Regions from separate parts of the Alteromonas sp. ABV4_515 genome, predicted to be linked through region 1. Evidence: riboswitches for the same ligand, from Rfam matches in the RefSeq annotation. Region 1 holds a riboswitch; each other region holds the start of a gene.

Evidence for each region. A riboswitch is a leader RNA that binds a small molecule or an ion and turns the genes downstream of it on or off. The one in region 1 is predicted to bind cyclic di-GMP.
Region 2: linked by a shared signal. The riboswitch ahead of ACXAGX_RS08870 (PEP-CTERM sorting domain-containing protein) and the one ahead of ACXAGX_RS17790 (NHL repeat-containing protein) in region 1 are both predicted to bind cyclic di-GMP.
Region 3: linked by a shared signal. The riboswitch ahead of ACXAGX_RS05850 (AAA family ATPase) and the one ahead of ACXAGX_RS17790 (NHL repeat-containing protein) in region 1 are both predicted to bind cyclic di-GMP.

Annotation. Positions count from the first base shown of each region.
Region 1 covers NZ_JBSWWZ010000007.1:312,735-322,870, reverse strand. The annotation lists gene metK (methionine adenosyltransferase) at 1-1,091, shown strand, start outside; gene ACXAGX_RS17815 (hypothetical protein) at 1,296-1,793, shown strand; gene ACXAGX_RS17810 (hypothetical protein) at 1,810-2,322, opposite strand; gene ACXAGX_RS17805 (ABC transporter substrate-binding protein) at 2,487-3,692, shown strand; gene ACXAGX_RS17800 (ATP-binding protein) at 3,860-6,547, shown strand; gene ACXAGX_RS17795 (PEP-CTERM sorting domain-containing protein) at 6,626-7,273, opposite strand; cyclic di-GMP riboswitch class I at 8,124-8,197, shown strand; gene ACXAGX_RS17790 (NHL repeat-containing protein) at 8,259-9,458, shown strand; gene ACXAGX_RS17785 (PEP-CTERM sorting domain-containing protein) at 9,735-10,136, opposite strand, start outside.
Region 2 covers NZ_JBSWWZ010000003.1:252,615-262,750, reverse strand. The annotation lists gene ACXAGX_RS08885 (GNAT family N-acetyltransferase) at 1-1,196, opposite strand, end outside; gene ACXAGX_RS08880 (acyl-CoA thioesterase) at 1,242-1,661, shown strand; gene ACXAGX_RS08875 (helix-turn-helix domain-containing protein) at 1,688-3,478, opposite strand; cyclic di-GMP riboswitch class I at 3,663-3,751, shown strand; gene ACXAGX_RS08870 (PEP-CTERM sorting domain-containing protein) at 3,799-4,458, shown strand; TPP riboswitch at 4,595-4,696, shown strand; gene ACXAGX_RS08865 (TonB-dependent receptor) at 4,756-6,807, shown strand; gene ACXAGX_RS08860 (YkoF family thiamine/hydroxymethylpyrimidine-binding protein) at 6,817-7,086, shown strand; gene pnuC (nicotinamide riboside transporter PnuC) at 7,079-7,699, shown strand; gene ACXAGX_RS08850 (phosphotransferase) at 7,677-8,492, shown strand; tRNA gene ACXAGX_RS08845 (tRNA-Trp) at 8,618-8,694, shown strand; gene ACXAGX_RS08840 (hypothetical protein) at 8,717-9,229, shown strand; gene rimI (ribosomal protein S18-alanine N-acetyltransferase) at 9,236-9,685, shown strand; gene ACXAGX_RS08830 (hypothetical protein) at 9,887-10,136, shown strand, end outside.
Region 3 covers NZ_JBSWWZ010000002.1:342,950-353,085, forward strand. The annotation lists gene prsK (XrtA/PEP-CTERM system histidine kinase PrsK) at 1-1,370, shown strand, start outside; gene prsR (PEP-CTERM-box response regulator transcription factor) at 1,419-2,780, shown strand; gene ACXAGX_RS05840 (GGDEF domain-containing protein) at 2,827-3,861, opposite strand; gene ACXAGX_RS05845 (ribbon-helix-helix domain-containing protein) at 4,041-4,373, opposite strand; gene ACXAGX_RS05850 (AAA family ATPase) at 4,333-5,028, opposite strand; cyclic di-GMP riboswitch class I at 5,118-5,208, opposite strand; gene ACXAGX_RS05855 (alpha/beta hydrolase) at 5,461-6,504, shown strand; gene ACXAGX_RS05860 (YybH family protein) at 6,737-7,126, shown strand; gene ACXAGX_RS05865 (hypothetical protein) at 7,272-7,613, shown strand; gene secD (protein translocase subunit SecD) at 7,670-10,136, shown strand, end outside.

The DNA of each region.
Region 1 (10,136 bases):
TTGCCGATCAGATTTCAGATGCTGTGCTCGATGCCATATTAGAACAGGATCCCAAAGCACGGGTTGCCTGCGAAACATATGTCAAAACTGGTATGGTTTTGGTAGGTGGTGAGATCACCACATCTGCATGGGTAGACATTGAAGAACTTACCCGTCAAACCGTTAAAGAAATTGGTTACAACCACTCTGACGTTGGCTTCGATGCCGAGTCATGTGCGGTTTTAAACGCCATTGGTAAACAATCGCCCGACATTAATCAGGGTGTTGATCGCGCACGTCCAGAAGAACAAGGCGCCGGTGATCAGGGCTTAATGTTCGGTTACGCCAGCGATGAAACCGATGTACTCATGCCTGCGCCTATTACTTATGCTCACCGTTTGGTACAAAAACAGGCTGAAGTGCGTAAAAACGGCAAGCTTGATTTTCTGCGTCCAGATGCAAAAAGCCAGGTAACCTTCGTTTACGAAAACGACAAACCAGTAGGTATTGATGCGGTTGTACTGTCTACCCAGCATAACGAAACCGTTTCTACCGAACAACTTCGCGAAGCGGTAATGGAAGAAGTGATTAAGCCGGTTCTGCCTGCTGAATGGCTGACAAAAGATACCCAGTTCCACATTAACCCTACTGGTCGCTTTGTTATCGGTGGCCCAATGGGCGACTGTGGTTTAACTGGCCGTAAAATTATCGTAGACACCTACGGCGGCATGGCCCGTCACGGTGGTGGTGCATTCTCTGGTAAAGATCCCTCAAAAGTAGACCGCTCAGCAGCCTATGCTGGTCGTTATGTGGCGAAAAACATCGTTGCAGCAGGATTAGCCAAGCGTTGTGAAATTCAGGTGTCTTACGCCATTGGTGTTGCCGAGCCAACGTCTATCAGCATCGAAACCTTTGGTACTGGCGTGGTTGATGAGAAAACGCTGGTTGCCCTGGTGCGTGAACATTTCGATTTGCGCCCTTATGGCCTTATCAAAATGCTGGATCTTGAGCGCCCAATTTATCGCCCAACAGCGGCTTATGGTCACTTCGGTCGTGATGAATTCCCATGGGAAGCTACCGACAAAGCAGCAGCACTGAAAGCGTCTGTTTAAACGGTTCATCCTGTTAAATGAAAAAAACGAGTGTTTCTGACACTCGTTTTTTTGTATTTAAAATCAACTGTCCTAAAAAAATTTAAAGATTATTTAGCAAATTTACTATTTTCTTCATCCATAAAGACTACACTTAAGTATAAAGTACTCACACTTCAACTCTTAACTGGGCAGCAGACTCAGGCACACACAGGAATCCCAGCCATGAAAACGTTCTGGCGAGTGAGTTTGTTGATGATGTTATCTGCGTCCGCCCTGGCCGCGGAAAAATCGTTGCTGGCAGAAAAAGAAAGTAAAACTGCCTTCGTCGCTTCCCCCTATCAATCTGAGATTTCTTTTCAGAGTAAGCGCCTGCCTAAATGGCAATTTGGTGTGCGCTACAATCGCGAAATGCCTTATCACGACCAATGGGTAGACAGCATTACCACTTCTCAGTCGGTAGATTCAGTGCGGGTTTCCGCTAGCCGGATGATCCTGAAAAACTCAACTCAACGCATCTTCGCCGCTTTGCAAACCAGTAACGATACCCAGGCCGCCTATTCTGAGTGGCTTTATGTGCCTTACAATGCCGGTACGGCAGCCAGCGTGGGCTGGCAAATTGGCGAGCTTGATTCAGTGAAAATGGCCGTAGAATTACAATATCGCGAAGTGAGCGATACCGATATCAGTTCGTTGCTACTGGGCGTGCAATATTACTTCTAATGTTCTTTAAGCTGTTCTAGCGTTCTGCTAGGGCTGGCAGCGACGCCGTGGAAATGTAGGTTTGCTGAATAAGTTCCGCGTCTACGCTGGCGCGGTGCCTGGAAACACTGTTCGCTTTCATCAGCGCCTGCTTAGTGGCGTGCCAGTGCTCCATCTGCACTTCCGATAATATGTATTCCAGCGCACTGAGCTTGAAGGTCATCAACACGCCGGCCTCGGCATAAAGATTAATTAGCCAAGGATAATCAACCACCCAACCATCTGAGTAGGCGACGTGTTTGCCCATGAACGCATTTAACTGTTTGCACACCTCAATGCCGGATTGCCCGTATTTCTCCAGTTGTTCGCGGCTGATACCGTGCAACGCTTCGGCTTCGGCACTCCAATGGTGCCAACTCGGATACGGCTTAATCAAACGACAAAACCGTGCCCCATCGGCACGCTTAACACCAATTTCAATGGGAAAACTGTCGCTGCCAAAGCCACTGGCTTCAACATCAAGAATGGTAGGAGGCTGAATGATAGACACGCTTCAGGTTATTGATTATTCATACCTTAAAACTAAGTGCCTATGGGAAAAGGTGCAAGTTTTTATTGCTGTTAATTCCCTCACCCTTTGTCTAATTGCAGAATTACAGCAAGCCACTACTATTTAGCGTGTCTTGAGCCCATGAAGAAAGTTATTAGATTTCAATGAACACGTTCCGCCCCCTTCTACTGCTGATCGCAGCGTTAGCGGTATACTCCAACGTTGCCTTTGCTACCAATGAAAATGCAGCTAATGAGACAACCGACAAACTGACCCTCGCCCTCGATGCCGACTTGAGCGCCGTTGCCGTTGAAGGTGGTTTTGCTATTCGTCAGGGTATGGAAATCGCCATTGATGAAATTAATCAGCAAGGTGGCGTGCTAGGCAAGCAACTGGAGCTAGTGTTACGCGACCATCGGGGGAATCCGGCACGAGGCGTTCGCAACATCGAAAACCTGGCAGACCACAAGCAATTACTTGCCGTATTTGGTGGCGTACATACGCCTGTGGCTCTGGCTGAACTGGAAAAGATTCATCAGCACAATTTACTGTTCATGATCCCCTGGGCCGCCGGCACAACCATTGTCGATAATAACTTCACGCCCAATAATGTTTTTCGCGTATCGATTCGTGACCAAGAAGCCGGTCAGGTGCTTATTCGTCATGCCAGCGAGGAAAACATAAAACGGGTAGCGCTGGTATTGGAACGTACGGGTTGGGGGCGTTCAAATCAAAGCTCGTTAACCAAAGCGGCCGGCGAATACGGGCTGAATATCGTCAATACCCAGTGGATTAACTGGCGACAGGATAATTTTGATACTGAAGTGCGATCGATTATCGAATCGGGTGCTGAGGCAATTATTCTGGTGGCCAATGCCCCTGAATCTGCCGTCGTTGCCAAAACCCTCATTGCGAAGCAAGCTGCTCACTTACCAATAATTGCCCACTGGGGTTTAGCCGGCGGGGATTTTGTTACGCTAACCGGTTTGGAAAATCTAAGCCAACTGGATATCTCGGTTATCCAAACATTTAGCTTTTTACAGCAAAAGAACACAAAAGCGGCTTATCTATTTAACGAATACCAACGCAGAAACGGAGAAATGACGGGATCTGCCGTACCCGCCGTGGTTGGCGTGGCACATAGCTATGATTTAGTGCACCTGCTGGCCAAGGCCACCGAACAAGCGGGCTCCATCAATCCAGATAAAATTCGACATGCACTGGAAAATCTGCCACCGTTAGAAGGCGCGGTAAAACGTTACGCGCCGGCGTTCTCTCCGAGTTTCCATGATGCGCTTCTGGCTGAGGATTATTTTATGACAACTTTTAATGAAAACGGACATCTCGTTCCTTTGTCTGCACAACCGTGACTGCGCGCCCGACTCTTTATCACCAACTACAACGTTATATTCTACCTCGCCTGTTAACCGCGCTTAGTGTTATCAGCGTCATTCTGTGTTTGTGCATTTTTTACGTTGCCAAGAATCAAATAAAAACAGAGCAGCAAACTAACCTGCAATATCTCAAGCAGGATTTAATGATTACCCTGGATAATACCCAGCAGTTGATGGAAGGCATTGCCGCCAACGATCTGTTGATTAACAGCTTGATAGATATTCAGCAGCGCAAAAATTATCTGCCGGTGTTTTTTGGTTCGCTGCGTTTTACCCGGGCAAAAGTTTATAGCTTAGGGCTTTTCGAATTTGATGGCACTTTGCTCATCGAAACTCACAGTAACCAGCCGATGCCCGCTTCAATGGCGAACAGTTGGCAAGATACCGTGCTACAACAGTCGAAATCCTTTCGACAAATTACCGACGACGGTGTGTTAATTGCCGTGCCGGTATTAATCGCAGGCGCAGCAGAAGGCGCACTGACCCTTTATATTCCGTCATTTCAGGAACTCATTTACGAAAGAGACACCACCGCGTATCAACTCATTGTAGATAGCCAGGGCAACATACTGTTTTCGAGCCACCCAGATTTCTTCGAGGTAAATACTCACTTCGACCAGCAAAAATACGAATACTGGACATCACAGGAAACCCAATGGCAAGGTCTTACGCTTATTAGCCAAGCGCCCGCATTAGATGCCTATTCCAACGTTTTGTGGCTGATCCCCGCCATACTCATTACCTTAAGTATGGCAATTGTAATTAGTTATTACGCCACAAACCGAGCAGCACGTCTTAGTGCCTCAACCCTTCGTGGTTTGCACGACGATATTCAGCAAAGTGCCACCCGTCGTCACCCCCAATCAGCGGAAGACCGAATTGAAGAAGCACAGGAACTGGCTGAAATCAGGGAAGCGTTTAATGCGTTGGTAAACAATATTAGTTCCATCACCCTTTCAAACCGGCAATTTTCGAACGCTATCGATTCGCTGGAAGAGATCTTGGTGGTATTGGACTCAGACAGCAATAAAATACTCGCTAATCGCGCTTTTAATCAGTACATCTTGTATTACGACCTGAACGAATCGCAGATCGTGAGCGTGAAGAACCGGCTTTCAGGCAATACGAAAAGCCTGCAACGCACCTACGCCTCACTCAGCGAAAAAGCACCGGTTATCATCAACTGGACTGCCCTGCCCTTGCTCGACGACAACCGCATGCAAGTAGGTACCATTGTGGTAGGTAACGACGTTTCTCAGCAACGGGTATTAGAGAAGCGGATAAACGTGATTAGTCACGCCATTAAAGCGGCCACGGTGCCTATTCTTATTGCGGATGCCAAGAAAAAGGGCTTTCCCGTTATTTACGCCAACCCCCATTTCAGCCGCGTAACAGGTTTCAAAGAAGAAGAAACCTTACATCACACCTTCTTACTGATGAGAGAACTGGAAGCTGAACCAGAAAAAGCCAACAAAATAAAAACGGCATTACAACAAGGCAGCGCTTGCGATGAAACCTTGCTGTGCTATCGCAAAAACAAAACGCCACTGTATATTCAGGTAATACTCACTCCCGTATTTAACGAAGGCGAATTGGAGCACTTCGTTGCCTTCTTCCAGGATGTAACAGAACGGGAGCAAGGACAGCAGTTTCTCGAAGAAGCCCGTTTACGCGCGGAAGAATCTGCCCGCCTGAAATCGAGCTTTCTTGCCAGCATGTCGCACGAAGTACGCACGCCTTTGCATGGTGTATCTGGTGCGTTGCAACTGGTAAGCAAAACCGCGCTGGATAAAACACAACAGCATTATGTGGGCCTGGCCGATGAGAGCATTCGCAACTTACAGCACATTGTGGATGACATTCTCGACTTCTCAAAAATTGAAGCCGGACAACTTAAGCTGGAAAATGTGCCGTTTAACCTGCCCTTGCTGCTAGAAACCTTGTACGAACAGTTCAGCATCAGCAGTGATGAAAAAGGGCTGCAACTTAATTTGGATACTGAGCTGGCCGAGCATGTGATGGTACAAGGCGACCCCGTACGGTTGCGTCAGGTATTGAGCAATCTATTGAGCAATGCGGTTAAGTTTACCCAAAACGGCAGTATATTACTTTCAATGAATCTTGTAGAAACAACCAGCGAACAATGGCAGTTACAGGGCTTTGTGCAAGACAGCGGCATCGGCATAGATGAAGGCAACCTCGACAGCATCTTTGAGGTGTTCCAGCAGGAAGATACGTCAACCACCCGAAAATTTGGCGGTACGGGATTGGGCCTTTCTATCAGTAGGCAGCTCTGCCGCCTTATGCAAGGCGACCTCACCGTACAAAGTCGCAAAGACGAAGGCAGTAAATTCATCTTCACCGTAGCCGTTTCCAGACCCGCCTACGAAGCTTACATTGTCACACCGGACACAACTAAGCACAGCGAGTCAGAAGTTACGCTTCAACCCAGCCGCATACTGATTGTGGAAGACAACGAAATTAATCAGCTTATCGCCCGGGAACATTTAAGCGAACACAAAACGCTAACCGCCAAAAACGGTGTAGAAGCGCTGGAAGCACTGAAACGACTTAAAGTGCAGTTCGATGTGATTTTAATGGACTGCCACATGCCAAAAATGGATGGGTTTGAGACTACACGGCGCATCCGCGCTGGTGAAGCCGGTGAGCGATATAAAGAAGTACCTATTATTGCGCTAACGGCCAATGCCATGAAAGGTGATAGAGAGCGTTGTGAAGCGGCAGGCATGGATGATTATATTAGTAAGCCGTTTACTGCCACGCAGTTATTGAAAGCAGTGAGTAACGCCAGATACAAAAAAGGCCAGTAAATCATACTGGCCCTTCAAATTTATTTATTACTCTCAGGGCCTAATCTAGCGGCCATGAAGAGTAAAGATTCTAACAGCTTACTTCGCTTTGCGGCGACGCAGGCTAGCCAAACCTACCAGGCTTAAGCCCATAATAGCGATTGACGTAGGCTCTGGTACCTTTACAGACAGGTTGAAATCGCCTGATGCCAGTGCGATGTCAGTCGCTTGGTTGTTGCTGTCGAAAGACAGGAACTTAAAGCCGTTGTCTAGGCCAGTCACGTCGCTCACCAAAGCATCTAAATCAATATCCTGGGATAAATTAAAGGTCAGAACGAAGCCATCGCCGTAGAAATCGCCCCAGTTGAAAGAAAGTGCAGAGCCTGCAGACATTTCATCAGAGTCATCAACTAAAGTATAAGTACCATTACCTTCGTTGAATAAATATTCGAAATCCAGGCTACCGCTATCAGTGTTAACCGATGAATAACTGTCAAACAATCCGAACAATGCGAGGTTAGAATTGAGTTCAGCAACAAAGAATACACCTGTATTAACTTGCGCGTAAGGAAGTGCAGTAGACCACTGATTAACAGTATTCAGGCCATAGAAATCAGCGAAAGATGTGTAAGACGAATCAACATTGTATGCACCTACCTCAGCGCCATCTAACTCAATTACCGCAGCGTTTGCTGCAAAACCTACGCTCATTGCTACAACAGATAATAAACTTTTTAACTTGTTCATCAGTACTCCAGTTTAATGATGATCTTCAAATATACTAAATAAGTGTGAGCACATTTGATGCCACAAGTTAAAAACGATTACTAATCAATTATTTATAAAAATCACTACTGTACTTTATCTACGCAGTGTAAAGAATATCGACAAGAAATCTTTAAGGAGTGCGGTAAGGATCGTCATTTTTCAAAAACGGGGACGATTAGGCTATTTGGAACCATAAACAAGCGCAAACTTACAAAACCACACTCTACGCGGCGCAGTAAATATAATAATATTTAATTAAAAATCTATTAATAGTAAAAAAGAATGATTACAAAATACTCGGGTATTACTTCCGAATATCTTAATCTTTATAAATCCGTAACTTGTATGAACTTAGTCATAAACATAGCGTGACACTACTCTATGAAACGAGAATTCTTTAATACACTATCTTTAAAAAAAGGTACTGTTAATGACGTTAAAAAATAAATTGAAAATCTAGAACTGGTCCGAACACTGCAATTTAAACAAATAAACAGAATAATTTTTGTGCAGATAGGATTTAAGCAAGAACGTATTTTTAATAAAATCAATACACATAGGCTTCGAATGAAATATTTACATTGATAAAATATCTGATGTATTTTGTTTCTCACTAACGAGATGCGTTCGATGCACGATATTCTCGCTATTAAGCGAGTAGTAAAAAATTCTTTATAAAACCACATAATCTATTGTTTTTACTCCTGATAAATTGTAAAGTCGCATTTACAAACTCTAGCTCCTAGATTTGTATCTTAATTTCTATTTTAATTAGAAACTCGCTTAAACCTTAATCAATTGTAACAATTCAGCAATAAATTTTAACTGTCTTACGAAAAGGCAAACCTTTAGTGATGAAGGGACGCAAAGCCACGGGTCTTTTAAGATAGCCGGGTTGTCGGTATTAAAATTTAAATCCGAAATTTACGGAACTATGCTTAAATACCACTTAAATGGAACCTTTATGCAAAACTCATTAAAGTTATTTTGCAGTGCACTTTTATTAAATGCCACGACAGCCGGCGCTACTTATAACCATCATGGTTTTGAGGAGAAAATCTACTTCTCAGATACAATGCAGCAATTTGATGGTGTTTCTACCATATATAGAATCGAGCTCGATTCAAACGCAGAAACGGCAACCCTTATCCCGCTACAAATCAACGAAAATTCAGATGGTGTAGTCGAATATGATCACATTGATGTATTAGCGTCCTCTCCAGATGGTAATACACTATGGATGATTAATTCATTTTATGCTGAATCCACAGAACTACTTAAATATAACGTACAATCAACTAGCTTAGAAAGTATCGGCTTTGTCTCTTGGGGTGGGCCACAAGCAGAAGGCGACGCAGATCAAGCGGCTGTTGCACCTAATGGTGATCTTTATATCACTCGCAAATATAGTAACTTTGTGTACCGCTTAGACACAACAACTGCGCAAGCTGAATTTATCGGTGAAGTCACTGATACAAACTTAACTGGTGGAGATATTTCGTTTGGTAGAAACGGGGTACTTTACATGAAAAACCATGCAGGGTTATTTACACTAGATATTGAAAATGTATCAGAGCAGAATATACCTGCAGAAATGATTGGTACGAGCAGTGTGTTTTATACTGGTCTCGCTAACAGAGATGGTGGTTACGGTAATTTGCTGGTTTCAAACCGAGAAGATAGCACCTTCGATGAAGTAAGTCCTGATAGCGGATTAATACTCAATAGCTACATTATGCTTACAGAAAATGGAGCTCCATATAGCCATCAGCTTGGTGGTGATATGGCTACAGGTCCTTTCCAAACCTGTAATAGGAATGTTGATTTCTGGAAAAACAATAGCTGGAGAGATCAATCAATCACTATAAACGGACATCATATAGATGAAGTTGTAGGTAGATTCGGTACAAAATCAGAAGGCAGAGAACCTTATAATGGTATGCTTTGGAGCACTAGAAACTACACATACAGCAAACTTTATGCTCAACTGATAGCAGCAAAACTCAATACTTTTAATTCATCAAACTCTAGTTTGATTAATAGTGCAGAATCGTTCTTGCATGGAAAATCTCCATCAAAGAAAGTTAAATTCTGGGATATCTTTCACTATACACTGTACAAAACAGCTCTATACAAATTTAACAAAAAGAATAAGTGTAGATAAATAAATTATTTTTAAAGGTCTACTCTACGTTTAACTGAGTAGACCTTTTATTTATAAGCGATCGATAATCTCAGTTGCGGACATCGGTAAATTTTTTTCCTAAAACTTTTACATTCTGAGATCCAATCGAGCGCGTTAATATCTCAGAGAGCGATTTGAAAAAAAAGCCAAAGAAATATGCACATTATGCTTAATTCCTTGACTTAGATTTCATACATTACACCTTGAAAGATGCCAGTATCATTGCGAATCTCTGAATGCTAGAGATAAGGGCTATCACAACGGAAGTTTGGAACTATTCCGATTAAATGCAAATCCGAAAAGACCCAGTAAGGCTAATCCAAAGATTGATGGCTCAGGTACGTCTACAGTATTCACTATTATATTCATATTACCAGAAGCGAGTTTAATTTCAGACGCGACTCCCTGATCATCGAAAGACAGAAAGCTAAAGCCTCTATTAAGACCTGCAACATCATAAACGAAAGTATCTAGATCGATAAGATCAGACTTATCTAAAGCAAGAACGAAGCCGTCTCCATAGTATGGATACCATCTAAAATTGATGGTTGTTCCTACAACTGTATCGCTAGGATCATTGACTAAATCGTAGTTGCCAGATCCAGACTTAAACGTATAGTCAAATGTAGCCTGTCCGTTTCCGGTGTAGATTCCATT
Region 2 (10,136 bases), on a different contig from region 1:
GATACTTTGTAGATTTTGTATGCGGTTGAACCATTGCCATTGGCCAATTCTTCTGACTTGTCTTTATTGAAGTGAGCAGTGCCGACTGTGGCTGGTATGGTTCTCTGCTCAGGACTGGCAAATATTAATGTATCAACGAGTTTTTCCAGAGGGTCATTTTCAGACCATCTTAATGGGGGGCGAAGTGTAAAAACAGGTATATTCCTGTGTTTTAAAAACTTGGTACGAAAGCCCTGTCCGCTGCCCTCGTATCCATCTGTAGTGGTACTAAGAAGTGTTAATCCAGGCCTATCAATCAATTCATTTAGCACCGGTAGCGGCACTGATGCAGCTTCATCAATGATCAACACATCATAGATAGCTTCGCGTAACTTCGGATTATCGAGTGCCATCCATTCAAGGGATAGAGCGGGGTCTTCTATCAGGCTTTCAGCCACGCGCTCCAATGTTTTAACCGATAAGAGGGATGGAGCCGACAGCATGACACTTCGCCCGGCATTGGTGAAATGAGCGCCGATGTGGCCCGCCAGCGTGGATTTACCTCTTCCTCTTGCTGCAATAATACATCTACAACTTTGTTTGTTTACGTTTTCTGCGGTGATGGCGTTAAATATATTTTGCTGGTCGGGCGTTAACGATAAACCGTCGGTTAATCCTTTATTTTTTACCTCTTGCGGTAACGGCAGTATTTCGGTTGTTGAGGTAATCCTGCCTGCGAAATCTGCGTGTACTAACAAGTCGGCCAAATAGCTAATGTATTGACTCTTGTGTATTTCGGAACCGTGACTCAGGAAGTGCGGGTTTAGCACACTTTCATGCTGTGCCCAGGTTTCAAGTGGCGGACAAAGTAGGATGGTTGTGCCGCCTTGTCGAACAGTTCCAGCTATGGCAGCTAACACAGACGGGCGAAACGTTTCTCCGGCATCGACAACCGCGACATCGAATTCTTTGCCCAGTAAATCTTTAAAGTGCGTGTAGGAGCGGTGCTTCAAAGTCATTGCAGGCGCAAAATCGCCTATCCAGCAGCAATCTAACTGGCCAGCCAAGCCCGAGACGATAGAACTAGCCTTGTCTATACACCAGGTGGTTTCACCCGTGATCAGCAGCAGTTGTCGCTGATAGCAACCATTCGTCGATGATAATGGGTGAGAAATCCACTCAGTTGGGTCTGTCTGGGCCATGTGCCATTTTTTCACGTATAATCCTGCGCTTAGTTTATCGATTGTTTAAGAGGAATTCGAATGCGCTTTTTGTCCCGCCGACTGGTAATGCCGAATGATTTAAATTATGCCAATGCATTATTCGGAGGCAGAGCGATGGAGTGGATTGACGAGGAAGCAGCCATCTTTGCAACTTGTCAGTTAGAAACCAATTGTTTGGTGACCAAACATATTGGCGAAATTACTTTTGAGTCGCCAGCGCTTCAGGGTGATATTGTTGAGTTTGGTTTGGAAACGAAAAAGGTGGGTAGAACATCTATTACCGTCAGTTGTTTGGTACGAAATAAAGCCACTAAAAAAACCATCTGTCTGGCAGACGATATTGTGTTTGTAACACTCGATCCAGAAACCCGAATGCCAACACCGCATGGAAAAACCATGGCTGCGCTGGAAGCGCAAACGGAGCAGGAAATTAGAAACCTCAACTTGCAGGTTGATTAGCCCCCACACATGTGAGGCAGCCTGTGTCAGGCTGCCGAAGATTTCCAATTTGCGAGTACGTCGGTGAGAGTGTTGATTTGAGCCTCTGTTAGACCGTCTCCCGCCGCATAGGTTTGCGGTTCACCTAATTTTGCCAGTGAGGTGAATGCAATGTCATGACACAGCAAAATTTGCCCTGCTACCGAGCTGGCACTTCCACGTTCTTCTATATTACAAAGTTTCCAGAGTTGCTGGTTCAGGTCGCTGGCAAACCCCCAGCGGAGTAACATTAACGACGTTGCGCCATACAGACAAATGCCATAATCTTGATTCACTTTATCGACAAAATCGCTAAAGCTTTCGCTTTCCTCCCACCCAGATAACGCACCGTCCGCAAACAAACATTCATCGTGGAAAATTAAAAATACCGATAGCGTACCGAACAATAACAACTGTTTAATTTTTTCTGTCTGCGCTTCATCGTATTGCGAAAAACCAAAAAGCCGTTGGAACACGGTATAACTGAGCAGCATCGCATCGGTGAGAATTTCAATATTGGAAAATCGACACTGTGCGGTCAGTAATTGTTGCGCTGCAAAAATGACAGCGAGGTCTCGGATATTGCCTAACCCGAGATTGCGGCCAATGGCTTGTTCCAGGCTTTTGGGGGTTGTTCCGTACACGGCGCGGCTTGCTTTGCTCATCACGTGAGCTTGAAATATCGGATCTTTTTCAATGAGAGACACAACGCCAGGCAATGTCATGGCTTCTGCATCCATTTTCAGCAACGAACGAATTGAGTGGGGCAGTGGAGGCAGATTTTCCACCACCTCCAGCAAATTACTATTGCCCGTCTGAAATCGAAGTCGGTTTCCCAACTGACGAAGCTGACCGGCACTTATACCGCTATGCTCTTTAAAGCTCCGCTCGAATGAACGTCGGTCAGAAAACCCTAACGCTTCAGCAGCATCTTCTGTTTTCTGGCCACTCAATAATCGATGACAGGATTGATCATGGATGAACTCTTTCAGCAAAGCACTGAATGAAATGGAATCTTGTCTAAGCTGACGACGAAAAGCGGATTCAGTTTGCCCTAGTTGAGTTGCTACCCACTCCGAGCGGATTCGTGCAGGACTCGCTGCTTTTTGGAAAACGTCACGCACTTGTTGCTTAAGTGGAATGTCATGGGTTTCTTCCAGTCCAGCAGAAAGCATCTTTTTAATCGATTGCGAATAGTAAAAAGACGCGACTTCACACCAGGCGTTGGCAAAACAAAGGCGCACTTTGCCAGTCTCATAATGAATATCACTGTGACTCAGTGGTGCCAAAAGCGCTTCAGGCTGAGCGTTCATGGGCGGCATGGTGACACGGGAAAAGTCAAATTTGCGCCCGGCAAGATGACGAAAAAGCGCCAGCAGAAAATAGCACCGAAGTTCCGTTAGTATTATGTGTGGCGATGAAGCAAATTCTACCGTGGTAATGGTACCGTCTGATTTCACCGTGAGATTGGCTTGCTCACCCATTAAATGACGGTAATGCTTGCCCAATACATGCATGGCGTCGTCGATATGTTTGCTGGCAGTCAAATACACCACCAGGTTACTCATTTTATTGAAATCGAGATAACCAATAAGTGAACGGCCGGTCTGTTGAAACTGACTCGCAGGACAAAGATCGTGGAAGAGGTTTGCTAAGGTCTCATCATCAAGTTTGCCGCTTTCAACGCTGGCAATACATTCCAGTGCAAGATTATCTCGCTCATTGTTAAGACCAGAATCCCGTCTGAAACTGAGTAAAGCCCGAATAATTGCTGACCAGAAAAGTCCTTGGTAATGCACGTGCGCTCCCATGTTTTAAGCTGCTTGTTAGAATATAGCAAATGCAGGTTGCATGACAGAGGAGGGCACTATTTATTCCCTGGTACAAATGTGTCCCAAAGATCGAACGGATCTGTCCTGTTTTGCTTTACGCCGCCCTCGTATTATTACAACCGTTGATTGAATAAGGGAAACGTCACTTCCCCCAACAACATGCCAAACCTGCCGTGAGGCAGGGACGGAAAGCCACGGGTCTTACTGACCAACCGCCAGTAAGACAGCCGGGCTGCAGTGAAGTTGATTAATTACTTTCAGGCAAACACTGCTCAAGGACTCAAAAAATGAAATTTAGCATCAAAGCTGCAGCACTGGTAACCACGTTTTTCGCAGCCTTTTCTTCAAACGCTGACGTAATTTCAACTTACGATATTGATTTCGCCACCGCTGATTTAGAAGCGCATCAGCAGAATGGTAGTACTTACGACGTTTACACGAATGGCGTACTTAATTTACGAGAAAATGCGTGGGTAACGCTTAATCTGTTCGATACGTTTGGTATTTCAGAACTGGATCTCGATAATGGAGCGACATCGTACAACTTCACTTTTGACATCAGAGTGCTGCCTGGTGCGAGAAATCCAAATCCTAACCCTTTCACTGAAATCGCAGGGCTGTGGTTTGCCGATTTTACTAACGGTGAGCAGAACCACGATGCAAGTCGCACGTTCAATCTAGCAGGTACACAGAACTTCGGTATTCAGGACTTGGTATACACCAATGCGCCTCGCTGGGAAACGTTCAGCATCAATCTAGATGATTACTTCTCTGGTGTCATCACTGACATCGTATTCATTAACGACTGTAATTTAAATGCTGGCTGTGGCGACATGAAAACCCGTTTCCGTAACGCCTCTATCACTGAAGTCAGTGAACCTGGCGCCATGTCACTCATCCTTTTAGGTATGGGATTGATGGGATGGCGCGCAAGACGCCAGAAATAACAAGTCGTCAGACTTCCTCAGCCCGCCAACGTCACATGGCGGGCTTTTTTGTGTTTGCGGATCAGTGTTCTGCAGCTTGACTCAGGTTATGAAGTTGTTAGACTGCAGGCGCATTTTTGCTACAACGGTAAAAATGCATTAGGCCAAGGGGTGCCGGTTAGCGGCTGAGATCCATTGTGTGGGAACCCTTAAACCTGATCCGGATAATACCGGCGTAGGGATGGTGAAAAATTTGATTTAGCTACCTCAATACCTGCCTGTAAAACCGGATCTTTTTGATGACTGAAGAGATCCTTAATGAAAAAAAGCACATTACTCCTCGCCATTCTGGCAACACCGGCATTTGCTGATAACGACACCGATATAGAAAAAATCACGGTTAGCGGCGATTTCAGAGCATCTACCCTTGAACAACTCAGCGCCAGCGCATCGGTTTTCGGCGAAGAGCGCTTAGATAGCCGTCAGGCCTCTCACGTTGAAAATATGCTGAATGTGGCGCCCAATGTGAATTTTGCCAGTGGTGCTTCCCGTGGCCGTTTTATTCAAATTCGTGGTATCGGCGAGCGTAGTCAGTTTGCTGAGCCCATTAATCCTTCTGTCAGCTTTATGGTTGATGACTTTGATTTTTCAGGTCTTGCTGCCGCTGGCGTATTATTCGATACCCGTCAGTTGGAAGTGTATCGCGGCCCGCAGGCTACCGTATTCGGTGCTGGGTCCCTTGCTGGTGCAGTGAAAATTGTGAGTCATGCCGCAGATGCAGACGACAGTCACTTTGAATTCGGTTTGGGCAACACGTCGCTAATGCGTATTGAAGGTGCACACAGTGTACAAGTGTCAGAAGACTTCGCTATTCGTCTGGCCGGGGTGCATAACAGTAGTGACGGCTTTGTTGAGAACGACTTTCTTGAGCGTGACGACACCAATAATATTGATGAAAGTGCGGTAAGACTCGCTGCACAATGGAATATTAGCAGTAAAACTAGCCTGAATGCCGACCTGCGCTGGTACGACGTAAACAATGGTTATGATGCCTTTTCGCTGGACAATAACCGACACACACTTTCTGATGAACCTGGATTTGATGATCAACTCACTAAGGGGATCAGCCTGCATTTGAATCATCAGCTGGATGCCGGTTTACTGGAAGTGATTGCCACCGCTGCGAACCATGATATCGCCTATGGCTACGACGAAGATTGGACTTACGATGGTTTCCATCCATGGGGATACACGTCGTTCGATGCCTACTTCCGCGACGTTCAACAACGCTCTGCAGAGGTGCGTTTTACCTCGGCAGATGATAAGAAACTGTTCGGTGATACCACGACTTGGGTTGTTGGTGCGCGCATTAATCACAGTGAACAAAACTTGTTACGTGAATACACCTATGCCGACGGTGACTTCATTAGCCAATTTGAACCAACCACCACGGCGGTATATGGACAGCTTGATACACAGTTAAATGATTCGTGGTTGTTAACTACGGCGCTGCGTGTTGAGGAGTATTCTCAAAAATACAATGACAATGCCGGTTTGGACTCAGAAGACGACTCCAGCATGGTGGGCGGAAAAGTGGCACTGACCTATGACTGGGACGGTGATTTTGTGTATGCCAGTGTATCTCGTGGTTACAAAGCAGCAGGTGTCAACTTCGACGAGCAGGTAAGTGAAGCACGTCGATTCTACGATACTGAATATAACTGGAATTACGAAGTGGGTTATAAAGGGCAACTGTTTGACCCTGCGATCACCGCACGTTTCGCTGTGTTCTATATGGACAGACAAGATACTCAGGTGAATGATTACGACGTACAAACCCGTGAAGATGGCTCGGCAGCCTTTATCGACCTGACCGCCAATGCCGATGTAGGCACCAATAAAGGTGCTGAGGCTGAACTGAGCTGGCAGGTAACTGACGCGTGGACTCTGCAGGGATCTGTGGGCTATTTAAGTGCAACCTTTGAAGGTTATGAAACGGCTGATGGTGCCTATGTTGACGAACAGCGTCAGGCGCAGTCGCCTAAATTTACTGCTAACCTGTTCAGTGAGTTCTGGCTAACCGATGAGTGGGTATGGCGGGCAGACATGGACTTTAAAGACGAATACCGTTTCTCAGACAGTCATGACGAAACCGCTCCCGCTGCCACATTATTTAATACCGATATCACCTGGGTTCGTGGCAATTGGCGCACTACCCTGTGGGTGAGAAATCTAACCGATAAAACCTACTACACTCGTGGGTTTGGTGGTTTCAGTAATGATCCGCGAGACGAGTATGCCTTTGCCGAACCGTATTATCAGTTGGGTGATGGCAGACAATTCGGTGTTACCCTACGCGTTCAGTTTTAAGGAATAGTTATGCAAGTAATGGTTGAGTTATCTCTGTATCCGTTAGTCAACGAGTACATTCCGCCGATTCAGAATTTTATCGATCGTCTCAATAGCCATCAGGGGTTGTTGGTTACTACCTGTTCCACCAGTACCCAGGTGAGCGGGGAGTACGGTCTGGTAATGGATGTTCTGGGTAAGGAAATGCAGCGTACCCATGAAGAAGTCGGGCAGGCTATTTTTGTAGCCAAGTTCCTAAACTTTGATGCCATGCAAGCACGCAAGAAAAATAATGACTGAGTTTTTTTCGGCATTTATCGGTCAGCTCACAGCCACCTCTCCAGCGGAGTGGGTGGCTGTTGTGCTGGCACTTGCGTATGTTTGGCTAGCAGCGAATCAGAACCGTTGGTGTTGGTTATGTGCGTTCATTAGCACTGCTATCTATACCTGGTTGTTTTGGCAGGTAACGTTGCCGTTTCAGGCAGTACTGAATTTGTATTACATGATAATGGCGGGCTACGGTTATTATCAATGGAACCGCCAATCTGGCGGGGAAGATATCGTGCGTTCATGGCCCTGGTACTGGCATGCTATGATGATTCCGGGGTTACTGTTTATTGCCTGGGGATTGTCGTTATGGGCACAAGGCCAGTTCAATAGCGACCATTTGCTGCTCGATGCCAGCATTCAGGTGGTGAGTGTGGTGACCACCGTGATGGTTGCGCATAAAGTATTGCAGAACTGGTTATACTGGTTCGTGATTAATCTGGCATCTGCCTATTTGTACGCACAAAGCGGCCTAGCTTTATCTGCCTGTCTGTTTTTTGGCTATGTAGGTTTCTCTATTTTTGGCTATTTACAATGGTCGCAACAATGGAAGCTGCAACAGCATGACGCCCACGCGTATCGTTGAGTTGGTGTCTGCACCTCTCGGCCTTTCAAGCAAGGTAACTTGCGAAGCGTGGGGTGGGGGAGATGTGAATCAGGTTTTCCGTGTTAGTGATGGGGAACGTGAGTTTGCCGTGAAATGGACGGGCAACGACCATTTTAGCGGCATTGATAAAACGGCTGTGTTTGCCCTGCAAAAACAGGTGGCGCAGGCGGAATTGGCACCCGAGCCTGTTTGGCTGAGTAACGACCATAGCTTGTGGGTTGAAGTCTGGCAGCAAAATCTGAATACCAGCTTTGAGCTTCCAGGTGTAACGTCAGGGGCAGACGATCAGAGCATCTCCACGAAACAAATTTTGTTACTGGCATCCGCTCTTGCTTCCATTCATCAGCAAAATGTCATTGCACCAGAGCTAGACTTATCCGCGCGCTGGCAGCATTACATCAAACTTGCCGCCTTGCCGGACGATCATGAATGGGTAAAGCGGGTCACCGAATTTACTGAAAATGGCCTTGCCTGTGTTGGTGCCGATGACAGCCCCGTGCTTTGTCACAACGATTTATCGTTACCGCATATTGTTGAGACCACGACACCGGTTATCGTTGACTGGGAATATGCAGCAATGGGTAACCGTTATTTCGACGTTGCTTCATGCGGGCAGATTAACCAGTTGGGGCAAGCACAAAAACTGGCATTGTATCAGGCTTATGCACTTTATAGTGGCATGGAGCAGCAAGTCGTCATCGAGCATTGCCTGCAACAAGAGGCCGTAGTCGCGCTAACCGCGTCGCTGTGGTACGCGGCGTTACCAAAATAAAAAGTCATTTGCCTGCATAAATGCATGGATTTTGTGCGCATTGGTTGAATGGTAGGCAAACGCACGATTTTGCAGATAAAAAGGCTTTACCTTTGAAGTTGCATACGTATAATGCACAGCGCGCTAGGGGTGTAGTTCGAATTGGTAGAACAGCGGTCTCCAAAACCGATGGTTGGGGGTTCGAGTCCCTCCACCCCTGCCACTTTTCCTCTGAGTAAGTTATAGTGTCTTCACTTTCTTCCACTCACAATATTATGTCTTCTTATTTAAATCCTTATCAAACTGCTATCCTCCAGGAAATGGGCATTTGTGTCTGGCAATCTCAGTCAGCGCTGAATGATGTTGCCGCCACTAACAATGCCAAGCCTGAAGTCGCAGCTGTTTCCCCGGCTAATCAGTCCCGTGAAGCCGTGAATACGTCTACCGGCGTAGCACCGACAGCCGCAAATGGTCAGGCCAGGATTGCGCAACTGCGTTCTATGCTGGGCAATAAGGATGAGAATAAAGGTGCCAGAGCTCCAGTTCCCGTTGCCGAATCCATTGACCCGCAAAGTTTTGGTCAGATGGGACGAGATATTTTGCTGGCGCTGTCATTATTTCATAATGTGAAAGCCATTCGCTGGCAATACGGTACTGAACTGTCATTGAAAGACAATGTGCTTACCTTGCCCTTTAAAACTGCACCTACCCATGCCGCCGACAAGCGTCGTTTGTGGCAAGTGATTTCTGCAAATTAATGCAATATGTCTTTTGAATTAAAACCGCTGATAGAAGACGATGTCGCAGATGCTCATCAAATCCATCAGCAAGCTACCTACAATCCTTGGTCATTAGCCACCTTTGCTGATTGCCTAACGCCTCCTTATGCCGGGCTTGTTGCAACTGATGTCGAAAATCAGGTCTGCGGCTATGCGGTTATCCTGCTTGTCGTCGGTGAAGCAACTCTCATGGATATCGCCGTGGCGCAATCTGTCCGCGGGCGAGGCTTGGGTAAGCAGTTGCTTAATGGTGCTATTGAATGGTGCCAGCAACAGCAGACTGAATCCCTGTGGCTGGAAGTAAGAGCTGGAAACACCCCCGCCATTTCGCTTTATCAAAAAGCTGGATTTGAAGACATTGAAATCCGTAAGAATTATTACCCCAGTGATAACGGCAGGGAAGATGCGCGCATCATGCGCAAGATGCCGGTTTAATTCTCTGTCTTTTCCTGGGAAGTTCAGCTTGTCGCCCCGGACATTCCCCAATAACCTATTATCAGGAAGATGATGTCAGTCCACACTGTAGTAAAACATAAGTACAAGCCTGACTACTGGATACGGAGCTGTATTGCGATATCGAAAGATACGTGCATTCTTTTGGGCTCGCATCTAGAAAAGCCAGGAAAGTTTCTAGTCTTGAACGAAGGCAATGTCAGACAATTGTCTTATGAAATTCCTCAGACACGAGACGACCAACGAGGCGCGTTGTATAAAACGGAAACCGGGTTTGGTTGTATTTTTGACACCTGCATTGTTGAATATGATTTTTCCAACGACAGGTTTTCAGAATACCTGATTGAAAAGCCACTTCCCAAGGATTACGCTGGAAGAACGACGGGGCCGCTAGGTCGGGCTTCCAGATTGAGTGACAATCAACTGTTAGTTC
Region 3 (10,136 bases), on a different contig from region 1:
TACTGCTGGTGGCAGGTATTTACTTGCTGGTGATGGCGTTAGCGGGTTATGTGGTGAATTTTATCGGCGGTAATTGGAGTTCAACCATTCAGACCGTGCTGGTAGTGCTGTCGATGGCATTGCTGATCACGCTGGTAATTTCGAACAGTATTCGTACCCGCATTAAAGTGTTTATAACCAAACACTTCTTCGCTAACCAATTTGACTACCGGGTAGAGTGGGTAAAGCTCACGCAAGCACTCTCGTCGACAGACGGTAGCACCGCCCCAGACGTTTACGGCAATGCGCTTCACGGGCTGCTCGGGGCGATTAACTATGAAAATGGGTTACTGCTTAAATCTAACGGCATTGATTTTGATGTGGTTGCCAATGACAATTTCGACAAGCTGTTGCCGGAAGAAGCCGACATTGTTAAGCAACTCATGCCATTCTGCCAGCAGACTAACTGGCTGGTAGATATTGAAGAATATGCGTCTAAGCCGTTTGAATATAATGGTTTACAACTTGATCGGGAAAGGCTTAAAACCTGTCGTTTTCAACTGGCGCTGCCATTGTTCAATCGCGAAAAAATTTGGGGCTTCGCATTGTTGAAAACCAAAGAAAGCGAAGCGCTAGCACTGAACTGGGAAGTGCGGGACTATCTTAACGCGGTTACCGAGCAGGTTGGTACTTACTTACTTCACCATGAAGCCGCCAACGCCGTAGCAGAAAATGCGCAATTCGCTGCGTTTAACCGCATGTCGGCGTTCGTCTTACATGATTTAAAAAACGTCATGGCGCAAATCGACCTTATTCTGTGTAATGCCGAGCAGCATAAGCATAACCCAGAGTTTATTGAAGATACCTTTGAAACCCTGCATTATACTAAGGCTAGAATGGATAAAATGTTGCGCCAGCTTACGGAGAAGAAGGTTGATGAAACCGGTGTGTTTTCGGCCCATAAGCTTTCCGATTTGATCAACCGCCTAGTGGATAGCCGTTGTCAGTCTTTGCAGCCTCTACCTACCATTGAAGTAGAAAGCGAAGAAAATGTAGTGGTCGATCCTGAGAAATTCAGTAATGTGATGTACCATCTGGTAAGCAATGCGCAACAAGCAACGTCCTCAGAAGGGTTTGTGCGCATCACTCTCGAATGCGACCCAGCCAGCCAGCAGCAAATTGTGCGTATAGAAGACAACGGGTGTGGCATGGACGAAGCCTTTATAGAACAGCGCTTGTTTAAGCCATTCGATACCACCAAAGGAAACGCGGGCATGGGGATTGGCGCCTATGACGCACGAAATTATATGCAATCTATTGGCGGAAAATTGTCGGTAGATAGCGAAGTTGGAAAGGGAAGTTGTTTTACCCTGGTGTTTCCACTGGACTAACAACACGCATTGTTCCCATAACGAAATACTATTTATGGAATTTTAAGAATGACCGATACGATTCTTGTTGTCGACGATGACCTCGGCATCCAAAAACAGTTGAAATGGAGCTTTACTGATTACGATGTGGTCTTTGCTGATGACAGAACCTCGGCTATTGCTCAGTTACGTCGTCACGAACCGAAGGTTGTAACTTTGGATCTTGGCTTGCCGCCTGATCCCGCCAATGCGTCAGAAGGGCTTAAAACCCTTGAAGAAATTATGGCACTGGCACCACGCACAAAAGTGATTGTGGTAACAGGCAATAACGATAAAGAAAATGCGCTTAAAGCCATCGACCTTGGCGCTTACGACTTTTACCAAAAGCCAATAGATTCAGACACCATCAAGTTGTTGGTGCAGCGTGCATTGAACCTGGCCAACCTGGAACACCAAAACCGGATCTTGGCGAAGGCGCGTCCTGCCATGGGCCGAATCATTGGTAATTCCGATGCCATTCAAGCGGTAATGCGCAAAGCGGAGAAGATTGCTGGCACCGACATAAGCACACTGCTGCAGGGAGAAAGTGGTACCGGTAAGGAAGTGTTTGCACGCAGCATTCACGAACATAGCCCCCGTAAAGACAAGCCTTTTGTTGCAATCAACTGTGCCTCTATTCCGGAAAACCTGCTGGAAAGTGAGCTGTTTGGTTATGAAAAGGGCGCATTTACCGGCGCTAACAAAACCACTCTGGGTAAAATCGAAACGGCCCAGGGCGGTACACTGTTCCTCGATGAAATAGGTGATATGCCCATTGGTCTGCAAGCTAAGATGCTGCGTTTCTTACAGGAGCGAGTGATTGAGCGAGTAGGTGGCCGCGCCGAAATCCCGGTTGATATTCGGGTTATCTGTGCAACGCACCGTGATTTACAACAGATGGTTGCCGACGAAACATTCCGTGAGGATTTGTATTATCGCGTAGGTGAAATTCCTATTTTCATTCCGCCTTTACGGGAGCGGGAACAGGATATTATTCTGTTGGCGCGCACCTTCCTAAACACCTATCGAGAAGAGTTTAACGCGAAAGCGAAAAGTTTCTCAGACAACGCAATTCAAGCCATGCTGGCGCACAAGTGGCCTGGCAACATTCGTGAAATGCAAAATAAGCTGAAGTCTGCGGTTATTATGGCGGAAGGCTCGGTGGTGCAAGCGGAAGATCTCGGCTTAATGGCACCGCGAGGTGATGCTGAGCCAGAAACGCTGAATTTACGCGAAGTGAGAGAAATGGCGGAAAGCCGTGCCATTCGTCGAGCCTACCAAACGGCAGACAAAAACATGTCAAAAACAGCGGAGTTACTGGGTGTTACCCGTCCTACACTGTATTCCCTGATTGATAAATATCACATGGAAGACATTAAGACTGGCGTTTAGTCTGCGTATACGTGAAGCCTCGTTGTTGAGGCGTTACAATAAACGCTTAATCTGGCCAGTAGATGCTGGCTAGATTATTCAACGACGTTTTGACATTTGTGCCGCTAATACCAAATCTATGCGCAAGGGGCGTAAGCTCATCTGTTGGGTGAAACGCGCCAGTCGCGTTTTCCACGCCAACCCAACAATCCCGCTGAGAAATTTTCGCGGCATACAGGCAATAGTCGGTGAGAGAAAAGGTTTGCTCCCAACTGAATGCAGCTGAACGTTCCGGCCATAGCGGCAATGCCGAAAACCCCACACTGCAGGTAAGATGGATAACCTCTCCGTTCGCCACAATGAACCGCTTTTGCCTTACCGCTTCAATCAATCGATTTGCCAAATCGGTCAATTCTCTTCTGTCGGCCTGCCGACAGATGATCAGAAACTCTTCTCCTCCCCATCTCACTAACAGATCGGTGCTTCGAAAAAGCGTTTTTAACACCTGAGTGAACTGTACGAGGACCTGGTCGCCAGCAAGGTGACCGTATACATCGTTAATCCGTTTAAAGTGGTCGATATCGACCAGAAAGCACAGCAGATCTTGTTTGGTAGCATGTTGTAGATGCTTGGTACTGGCGTAATAGTGCTGCACTCGCGTAATCTCACCAGGAAGATGGGCATTCAAAAAGTTGCGGTTGTTCAGCCCCGTGAGCGGATCGCGCATGCTCACTCTTTCCAAAGCTTTGTTGGCCGCTTCTAATTCGGTATTTTTTAATTCGAGTTCACTGGTACGGGCTTTTATCTGTGCAGCAAGGAAACGGTTTTGACGATATTGTTCGTAGCGCCCCCAGCATAAAAAGATGAGCAAAAGGGCTGATACCAACGAACCTAATACAAACATATTATACAAACTGCGCTGTCTGAGTGCTGCGAGTTCCTGTGTTGCCACCAACTGTTGCTTTTCAAGTGAGAGGGTACGAATTGCCAACTTAGCATCGGCACTGGTTTTTGCCAGGTAGGCAGCTTGTTCTTCAGTCAGTTGCTTACTGAATGCCTGTGTGGTGTTATCGGCCAGGTCATAGTCTTGTGAATTTGCCACAGCACAAACACTACAAAACGCAGTGAGAACAAAAATACTGCGGTACCAGAAACTCTTCATCATCATCCTGTCTTGAAAAAGTTAACAGCAAAGGGAAGCAGTAAATGCTTCCCTGGGTGGCCGGAGAGCACTCCATGTCACTCCGTATTGTGAATTGCCTTGTTATTAAGGCAGAAGAATCAGGGGGTATTGTCGGTGAGTACAGACGCTATCTCGCCGTTAATTTGTTTTTCAATCCAGATCCTGATTAATCTGGAACGACATATCCCGGTCGTTTCTGATAACTCACTCAGTTTATCTATGGCATTTTCAGTTAGCGTGAAGGTGGCTCTGCGCATGGGGCCCGTAGGCAACGGTGTAACAACGGGTGCGGGTTCTGGCAACGCGTAGAGTTTTGCACCTGAAGGCTTACCTGCAGCGTAGGTGAGCGCATCATCAATAAAGCTATCAATACTGACTGGCGCCGCAGGTTTAGCTGACAGCGTGGATTTTTTGAGACTGCAAAGGCTCATAAGATTCCCCCTTACCCCGGGACAGAAGCTCTTCGATAATACTGCGAATTTCCGTCGATGCTTTGCCGGTAGGCTCACTTTCCATTACCGACTGGCCGGATTCCTCAGAATCATCATACATGTTGCGACTGAATGTCACGGCATCCAACACCGGCACTTCAAAAGAGCGGCAGACCTCTTTGGCTTCTAATATGCGACTTGCCAGAGAAGGAAGGGAAGGACACTGGGTGATAACGAACGCCGCATTCATAGTGGGGTTAACCATTTTACACGTCGATAAAATGTCTTCCATATGAGGTACGGTTTTCAGGTCGCGACGTTTCGGACGCAAAGGAATAAGAATGTGGTCAGCCACCGCCATGGATGAGCGCAGAGCGAGGTTATCCTGACCACCGCAGTCGATAACGACAAAATCGTAATGTTCGCGCAGACTGAGAAGCTCATTACGGATCTTTCCGTATAGCTGAACGCAGTTAATCGAAGGTAACTTTTCGTTTGCCTTGCGTTCCTGTATCCAGTCTGACGTGGTGCGTTGAGGGTCGCAGTCGACCATCAGCACGCTGGCATTTTTTTCAGTTCGTAAATATACAGCGATGTTTTGTGCGAGACAGCTTTTTCCGCTGCCGCCTTTTTCGCCACCAACTAACACGATCATTGTCAGTTCCTCAACGTTCGCTACAGCAACCACTGCAGCTAATGAATGTGACTGAAAAAGTGAACCTAAGTCCCGAAGAACTATGCTTGTTCGGTAACCCCGCTATCGTGGTCTGCTACACAGACGGTAGACCGGAGGCTTTGCGTCACGGGTTTTCACGCCGCTTTGCCTTTTTCAACAGATTTACTACAGGCATTACAGCCGATTGTGGCTGCAGTAACCAGTTGGTGAGATAGTAGTCAAAACTGAATGCATCCGCCGCATGTTACGGAATATTCAGGGATAAAATAATATACCTTTCATTTCTTTACTACCGGTACAAATAAACCGTATCTGCGCACCGTTTATCCAATGTATAACCATCCTAAACCGGTTTTTATCTGTTACTATTAAGAGGTTATCAATATTTATACCAGCGAGAAGGAGAGGCGAGTGTCTAAGGCTGCCTTATTCAGTGCACTGTTGTTGGTTATCAGCGCCACAACAACCGCAAAGGAAAACGAACTGAGTGACGGATTCGCCGCTTTCAGTCATTTGTATGAAGAGCGGTTAGGGCAGGTGCGAGCCTGTATGAACCGTTCAGTGACGCGTTTTGATGTGTGTTCACCGGCTCTGCGAAACGATGGAAATGCGCCTTATATCCTTCATCACGGAAATAAAACCGCGAAAGTGGCCGTACTGCTCCACGGCCTGAGTGACTCGCCCTTTTATATGACGGGCATTGCCCGCTTCCTGTATGACAAAGGGTTTAACGTGATTGTGCCGCTGAACGTCGGGCATGGTCAGCTAGAAGCCGACGACGAAATGAGTGACAGCCAACTCGATGAGCGCTGGGCTGCACATTTGAATGATGTTATGGCGCTGGCTCCCCAGTTTGGCGACGAAATTTTCCTCGGCGGTTTTTCGACCGGTGGGGCGCTGTCGGTACAGCACTATCTTCATCACCCGGATAATATCAAAGGGCTAATGTTATTCTCTGGTGCACTGGCGCTGGATAGCGGGGTAGAGCGGTTGTCAAAAATCTGGGGAATTAGCCTGGTTGCACGGATGATCGACGGTACCTATGTCACCCAAGGGCCTAATCCATATAAATATCCGACAATCGCCAGCTTCTCTGGGTTGGAGTTAATGGATGTCATTAACGATATACGCGAACAATACGAAGAGGGTAAGACCATCGATATACCGGTATTTGCAGCCCATTCGCAGGCCGATACCACTACGCCCATTGTGGGAATTGAGACCTTGATGGCGCACACGACCACCAAAACAAATACCTTCTTTGTTATTGATGAGAGCTTTAAAACTTGCCATGCCGATGTCGTAGTTAACAGCAAAATGGTGGTAGACATGCATTTCGACGATAGCAACGTGGACTTGCGAGACAACTGTGCCGCACCGCAGGCAAACCCGCTGTTCCGGCAGATGATTATGATGTTAGGCAGCTTTGTTGATGAAGTGGCGGAAAAAGGTTAAAAAGCCATTTGACTCCACATGCCATAACGCTTACCTTTTAGGCATCACGTACCGGAAAAATAATGAACCTTACTACCAGCGCTATCAAGGCAACTAACATCGCTCTTATTATTCTACTCGCTATTCTTAGAAATGGGCGGGTTTGCTAGTACGTAAATAAATTAACTAAAACCCGCCGCGAAGGCGGGTTTTTTGTTCGTCTTCGTGGTTATAAATCAGGAGACGACAGATCATGAACCACCCAATATCCCAGCAATTACAGGCGTTGCATCAGGCTGTAAATAGCAATGATGCCGCCGCATTGCAGCAACTCTACAAAGATGACGCTGTGCTGGTAGATAAGCCTTTTATCTCTGAGCACCGCGATATTCACGGCGCGTTACATGAGTTTAAGTCTCGTTATATGCCAGAACATGTAGTGTCCCATGGTGATGAGGTAGTGATTGAAGCGGGCGATACCGCGTTGGTGATCAGTAAGTTGTACCTGAACAGCAAACAGGCCATCGACAAGATGGGCTGCGACTACAAAAAAGCCATTTACGTGTTCCGTAAAAATGAGAGCGGGGAATGGCAATGCGCCATCGACAACTTTTTTGGTGTCGATCTCATTGATTATGTGTAATGGCAGCAGGGCTGATATTGAATTTCAGCCCTTCGCTCCCATATCTGATGCACAGATAATGCGGTCTGCGTATGCTTACGTCCGCAAACAGAAGAATTAAACCGTGAATCACACACCATTACCGAACAGGCAATCCAGCCGGACCATGCAATTTGTGTCCGCTTTTTTGTTGTTCCTGGTGTTAGCTGCTGCAGCAAACAGTGGTCATCGGTTTACTGGTAATGCGTCGACGAACTACGCGCCTTTTGAGCATTACGGCGGCCTGGTACTTTCGCGCACAGATTTGCTGCCTTCAAGACAAACCTTACCTAAAGCGTCTCGTGTTAGCTTTGATGGTAATGGTACTGAATGGACGGAGCAAAACTATCCTCAACCGGCAGTACACTGGCACCTTCGTGGCATTGTAAGTGAGTCAGTTTATTCCGTTTTATTCACACCGGCGTTTCGCTGGTTCCGCCCCTTACTACGTGCACCACCTCAACCTTAGAACTTTCACTTTCACGGGCTAAACGCCCATTTTGCTGACAATTTCTAAGGATAATCATGAAAAAATTCTCCGTACGGGGCGTGATATACGTGCTCGTAATTTTGCTTGGCCTATTCAGCGCCTTGCCTAACCTGCTGCCCGCGTCTGCGCAGCAGAAACTGCCAAACTGGTATACCCAAAATCAGCTATCGCTGGGATTGGATTTACAGGGTGGTTCTCATCTTTTGCTCACTGCGGATACGGCCCCGCTGTTCGACAAAGCCTTTGACGATATGCGTGAAAGTCTGTTTAAACAGTTTCGCGATGCGGGTATTCGCTATCAGGTGCAGTCGGCGGCGAACCATCACCTTCAGTTCACCTTGATGGCGAATGCTAATGCACAGAAGGCGTGGGATATTCTCACTGCTTATCGCTACAGCACCGAGGGTAAACCTCAGTTCGCTATAGACCGCAACGACAATGTGATTTCGGTTGCGCTTACCGATGAATATAAAACAGCGCTGGTGAACGATGCCATGGCGCGTAGTGTGGAAGTGGTGCGCCGCCGACTGGATGAAACCGGGCTTGTCGATCCCAGTATCTCCCGGCAGGGCGATGACGGTGTATTAGTGCAAATGCCGGGGATGACCGACCCCTCAGCTATTCGAGATCTCCTTGGCACCACCGCGCAAATGCGCTTCCACTGGGTAACCGACGGCAGTCAGCGAACCGGCGTTATTCGTGTTCCCGACATGCAAGGGAACACCACCTACACATTGGAAAAGCGGGTGGCGATGGAAGGCGAACACATCAGTGATGCCCAGCTAGCGTTCGACCCCAACACCGGCAACCCTGTCGTAAACTTTAAACTCGATAGTGTGGGCGGCAGCCTGTTTGCCGACATGACCCGTTCGCATATCGGTGTGCCTTTGGCTGTGGTGCTCGACGGCAAAGTAATTACAGCACCGGTGATCCGGGCGGTTATTGGCGCAGGTGGCGGTGAAATAAGCGGCGACTTCACTGCTAACGAAGCCAAAGAGCTGGCGTTGCTTTTACGGGCGGGGGCATTACCCATGCCTCTGCATGTTATTGAAGAGCGTACGGTTGGGCCGGATTTAGGCAGTGATGCTATTGAAATGGGATTAACCACCGGCCTTATTGGTGCCGCCATGGTGCTGGCTCTGATGGTGGTAATGTACGGCCGTTGGGGCGTAATTGCCTGTACCAGTCTGGCAATTAACATTGGTATGTTGTTTGGTGTGCTCAGTGTGTTTGGTGCCACACTCACGTTGCCCGGTATCGCAGGGATAATTCTGACGTTGGGCATGGCGGTAGATGCCAATATTCTGATTAACGAGCGTATAAAAGAAGAATCTCGGCGTGGTAAACCCGCGGGCACGGCTATCCGGGCTGGGTTCGACAAAGCGTGGTCAACGATTCTCGATTCCAGCCTAACTACACTCATTGCTGTGAGTTTGCTGTTTATGTTCGGTAGCGGCCCGGTGAAAGGGTTCGCCATTACCATTGGCATTGGTTTGTTTACGAGTATGTTCACCGCAATCGCGGTCACCCGAATGCTAATTTCAGCCGTAACCCGCGGGAAAGAGCGTCAGATTCTGCAGTTCCCCGGCACTGGTTGGTTCAAGCGAAAAGCCGGAACCCCGATAAACTTTCTTCGGGGACGAGTCACCGGCCTGTGTGTTTCTGCATTTTTGTCGGTGGCCTCAGTGGTGGCCTTTTTCACGCCAGGTTTACAGCATGGTGTTGATTTTACTGGTGGCACACTGGTCGAGGTAAGCACGCAGCAGGTCCAGGTTGATGCACTGCGCAGCGCTTTTGAAGCCAATGGTATCGAAGGCGTGTCTATACAGGAGTTTGGCAATCAGGGGGACTACCTGATTCGTGTGCCCGTTGAAGACAGTCCAAATAAGGCCAATGCGGAAGGTGTGAATACTGAGCAATCTGAACCTGATACCAGTAGTCAGGTCGCGCAGTCGGGTCAGGTAGCAGCAGTAAAACAGGTCGTGCAAAGCCTTGATGAAGATGCAACCTTTCCTCGTGTTGATATGGTGGGCTCAAAAGTCAGTAGCGGCTTTGCAGATGCTTCTATTTTAGCGGTATTGATTGCGGGCGGTGGCATTCTGGCCTATTTATGGCTGCGCTTCGAAAGTCACTTTGCTTTAGCGGCCACCGCCACCATTGCGCTAGACCTCACCAAAACCATTGGTTTCTTTGCGCTCACAGGGCTGGAGTTCAATCTTACTGCGGTGGCAGCCTTATTGGCACTGATTGGTTATTCTATCAACGATAAGGTCGTGGTATTTGACCGGATCCGCGAAGGATTCCGTATGACACCGGATAAACCCATTGAGGAGGTGCTCAATAGCAGTATCACCGCAACGTTAAGCCGTACGGTGTTTACCTCATTAACCACGTTGCTGGCATTGTTACCTATGGGCATTGCTGGCGGGGCGTCGGTCGCGAGTTTTGCGCTGCCCATGCTGTTTGGCATCGTTATTGGCACCAGTTCCTCTATATTTATTG